2 regions of the Mesorhizobium ciceri biovar biserrulae genome follow, and region 1 is predicted to be linked to the other one. Evidence: predicted binding sites of a transcription regulator. Region 1 holds the regulator's gene; the other holds the start of a gene.

Region 1 (2,202 bases):
CTGAAGGGCGAATTGTTCACCGGCACCCATTCCTCGGGCGGCGAATTCGGCCACATGATTCATCGGCCGAACGGGGCGCTGTGTCGCTGCGGACGGCGCGGCTGCGTCGAAGCCTATGCCGGCAATTATGCCATCTGGCGCAACGCGCGGCAGATGGGCGAGGATGCAGAACCCGTCGCCGATGTCAGCGATGCCGACATGCGCGCCCTGGCTGCCGCCGCCCGCGAAAGGGACGGACCCGAACGGGAAGCCTATCGCAAGGCCGGCGAAGCGCTCGGCTACGGCCTCGGCAGCCTGTTCGCGCTGATCGATCCGGCGCCGGTCGCCATGGTCGGCGTCAGCGCCGCCGCCTTCGACCTGATCGAGCCGGCATTGCGGCAAGCGATTGCCCAGACCGCCGGCGGCCAGCATTCCAAGTCGATTTCCTTCGACACCGAGCCGAACGAACTGCCGCTGATCCGCGAAGGCTGCGCCATGCGGGCGCTGATCTTCGTCGATCAGGAGATTTTTGCGCCGGGCGTGCAGGCGAGATCCGGTTTCGGCGGCAAGAACGTGGCGTGAGTTCAAACGAGGGAGTTCAGTCCTCGCGAATGGCGTAACCCGCCCCACGGATGGTGCGAATGACATCGGGCATGCGGCCGTTGTTGACCGCCTTGCGCAGCCGGCCGACATGCACATCGACCGTGCGTTCGTCGATGTAGATCGTCTCGCCCCAGACATTGTCGAGCAGTTGGCTGCGCGAGAACACGCGGCCTGGATGGCGCATCATGAATTCAAGCAGGCGGAATTCCGTCGGCCCGAGCCGGATCTCGCTCTTCTTGCGATAGACGCGGTGCGACTCGCGATCGAGCACGATATCGCCGACCTTGAGCACGCTGGACAGCACTTCCGGCTTGGCCCGGCGCAGCAGCGCCTTGACCCTGGCCATGAACTCCGGCGTCGAGAAAGGCTTGACCAGATAGTCGTCGGCACCGGTCGAGAGGCCGCGCACGCGGTCGCTTTCCTCGCCTCGCGCGGTCAGCATGATGATCGGCAGCCGCTCGGTCTCGGGACGCATCCTTAGCCGGCGGCAGAGTTCGATACCGGAAACCGCAGGCACCATCCAGTCGAGCACCAGAAGGTCTGGAACGTTCTCCTGCAGCCGGATTTCGGCCTCGTCGCCGCGCGTCACCACTTCGACCTGATAACCTTCGGATTCGAGATTGTAGCGGAGCAGCACGCCTAGCGGCTCCTCATCCTCCACCACCATGATGCGTGGCGCGATCATCGGCTGGTCACCCCTGTCATGCCGCTGGCGCGGACATTGCCGTCTCGTCCTGCTTCGGACGATTGGCTGGCAACTGCGTGCCGGTCAAAACATAATAGGCATTTTCGGCGATGTTGGTCACGTGGTCGCCGATCCGCTCGAGGTTCTTGGCGCAAAACAACAGGTGCGTGCACGCCGTGATGTTGCGCGGATCTTCCATCATGTAGGTCAGCAGTTCGCGGAACACCGATGTGTATTTGACGTCGATGCGTTCATCATTGTTTCTGAGCGTGGCAAGCGCTGCCGCGTCAGCGGCGGCATACTCGTCGACGACCCCCTGCACCTGGATCAGCACCAGCTGCGCCATTGCGTCGATCGAATGCGAAAGGTCGTGCGGCGTGACGCTCAGCCCGACAGTGCCGACGCGCTTGGCGATGTTCTTGGCAAGGTCCCCGATGCGCTCGAGGTCGCCGGCCATGCGGATCGAACCGACCACCGCACGCAGATCGTTGGCCATCGGCTGGCGCTTGGCGATCAGCGTGATGGCACGATCGTCCAGCTCGCGCTGGCGTGCATCCATGATGGCGTCATCGGAAACCACCCGCTGCGCCAGCGCATTGTCCGAATTGAGCAAAGCCCTGGTCGAGCCACCGACCATCGAGCGGGCGAGATCGCCCATGTCGCGGATCAGCTGGCTGATCTGCTCCAGATCCTCATCGAAAGATGCGACGGTATGTTCACCCATGATCTTCGTCCCTCATATGCCAGAGATCAGCCGAACCGGCCGGTGATGTAGTCCTGGGTGCGTTTGTCGTCGGGGGTGGTGAACATCTTGTCGGTGGCGCCCTCCTCGACCAGATAGCCAAGATGGAACATCGCGGTGCGCTGCGACACGCGCGCTGCCTGCTGCATCGAATGGGTGACGATGACGATCGTATAGTTCTGACGCAGTTCGT
Region 2 (2,202 bases), 140 kb from region 1:
CAATTCGGCCTCCTGCGGCTGTTCGCCGAAGCCCGACATATCGGATCCGAAGAGATCGCCAAGCTGCATTCCGTTCAGGGTCGCTGTTGCTATGCCCGTCAGTGCCGCAATGCTGTCATTGGCACTGATGATGCGGTTGCCGTCGCAGACGATCAGCCCCTCCACGGCGGCATTGGCCAGGCCGTGCATGCGGTCGACCTCGAGCTTCTGGCGACGGAAGCGCAAATCGATCCACAGCGCCGATGCCGACAGAACCAGGATCACCAGTGTGGCGGCGGCGGCCGCGAAAGCCTGCGAGGTCGGCTCGATCGTGTATTCGGATATGACGATCGAGGGATCGGGGAAGATCGAGACGGCACCCATACCGATGAAATGCAGGGTGCAGATCGCCAGCGTCAGCAGCACCGCGCCGCCGGATGTCGCCTTCAAGGAGGGGCGGCGCTGCACGACACGCAGCGCCAGCGCCGCGAGCGTTACGCCGGCCAGCAGGGAAACGGCGACAAGCAAGAGGTTCCACTCGATACGGCCCTGAACCTCGAACGCCGCCATGCCGATGTAGTGCATGGCTGCGATACCGCCGCCCAGCACGGCGCCGCCGACGAGATGATAGTCGAACTCATCCCGCAAGGTGGCGATCCACATGCCGGCTGCCGTCAAAGTGACCGAAGCAGCGAGCGAAAGCACGGAGAGTGCCGGATCATAAGCACTGGGTATGCCCGGTGTGAATGCGAGCATGGCGATGAAGTGCGTTGCCCAGATGCCAAAGCCGGTCGAAGTGGCCGCGATCATCAGCCAGGCAAGCCGGTTCCGATCTGTGGAACGGCTTATGTGCTGAAGCAGGTTGACAGCAGAGAAGCAGGAAATTCCGCAGATCAGCGCGGCGAGTGCGACCAGTCTCAGATCATGTTCGTTGACGATACAATTGTAGACCGTCAGCATTTATTTCACCTGATCTTTGGAAATAAACAGGGCAGCAGGATTGAGTAGCGCGTTGCCGTTGAGGGATCGATAAAGTCGGCTGCAACCTTGGCGTGTCTCTTCGGGTTGCTGCGGCTGCAATCAGGGCTGACGCGCCGAAAGCCAGCTTGACAGTCCCGACGGTGCTTCCTGGCGCGCTTGTCGTCGCGCTAAGCCGGCTAACCGTATCGCTCTCCATGCCTCCAAGCGGAGGCGAGCGTTGCGTCAGGTAAAGGGTGAAGTTCGTCGATCTGCAACAAAACCGTTGTCTGATTGTCATGAGCGACACATATTGCCTTCGCGGGAGTGCCCCCTTTCGCCAATGACAAACGGGAGATGAAACATGAAGTCCTTCGGCTTCGCGGCCGGTGTTGCCGCTACCTTTATGACGCTTTCCTCAACCTCCGCTTTTGCCGTCACGCAGATCAGTTGGTGGCACGCCATGACTGGCGCCAATGCCGAAGTCGTCGACAAGATCTCCAAAGATTTCAATGCCAGCCAGAGCGACTATGAGCTCGTTCCGGTGTTCAAAGGCACGTATCCCGAGACGCTGAATGCCGGCATTGCCGCCTACCGCGCGGGCCAGGCGCCAGACATCATCCAGGTGTTCGACGTCGGCACCGGCGTGATGATGGCGGCCGAAGGTGCCATCAAGCCCGCAGCCGATGTGTTGACCAGCGCTGGAATGACCTTCGACAAGAGCCAGTATCTGCCAGGCATAGTCGGCTATTATTCGAAGCCGGACGGCACCATGCTCTCCTTCCCCTACAACTCCTCCTCGCCGATCCTTTATTACAACAAGGATATCTTCAAGAAGGCTGGTCTCGACGTCGATAGCTCACCCAAGACCTGGAATGAAGTGTGGGAAGACGCCAAGAAGATCAAGGCGAGCGGCGCGGCCGCCTGCGGCTACACCTCGACCTGGCTGACCTGGATACATCTGGAGAATTTCGCGGCCTGGAATGACGTGTCATGGGCCACCCAGCAGAACGGTCTGGCCGGCGGCGATGTCGAGCTCAAGATCAACGCGCCGATTTTCGTCAACCATTTCCAGGCGCTGGCGGACCTCGCCAAGGACGGCACCTTCAAATATGGCGGCCGCACCTCCGAAGCCAAGCAGATCTTCCTTGCGGGCGAATGCGGGATCATGACCGAATCGTCCGGCGGACTTGGCGATATCGTCAAGTCCGGCATGAATTACGGCATTGGCCAATTGCCGTATGACAGCGACGCCAAGGGTGCGCC

Evidence for each region. The regulator PhoB, encoded in region 1, activates phosphate uptake and scavenging genes when phosphate is short. The targets are predictions, from matches to a motif close to TGTCATNNANCTGTCAT.
Region 2: the regulator PhoB is predicted to act here: its motif matches at 1,221-1,237, upstream of ugpB (sn-glycerol-3-phosphate ABC transporter substrate-binding protein UgpB).

What each region holds. Positions count from the first base shown of each region.
Region 1 covers NZ_CP015064.1:5,595,398-5,597,599, forward strand. Annotated here, with positions in the region: gene A4R29_RS26375 (ROK family protein) at 1-561, shown strand, start outside; gene phoB (phosphate regulon transcriptional regulator PhoB) at 578-1,267, opposite strand; gene phoU (phosphate signaling complex protein PhoU) at 1,284-1,991, opposite strand; gene pstB (phosphate ABC transporter ATP-binding protein PstB) at 2,018-2,202, opposite strand, start outside.
Region 2 covers NZ_CP015064.1:5,452,967-5,455,168, reverse strand. Annotated here, with positions in the region: gene A4R29_RS25695 (sensor domain-containing diguanylate cyclase) at 1-939, opposite strand, end outside; gene ugpB (sn-glycerol-3-phosphate ABC transporter substrate-binding protein UgpB) at 1,301-2,202, shown strand, end outside.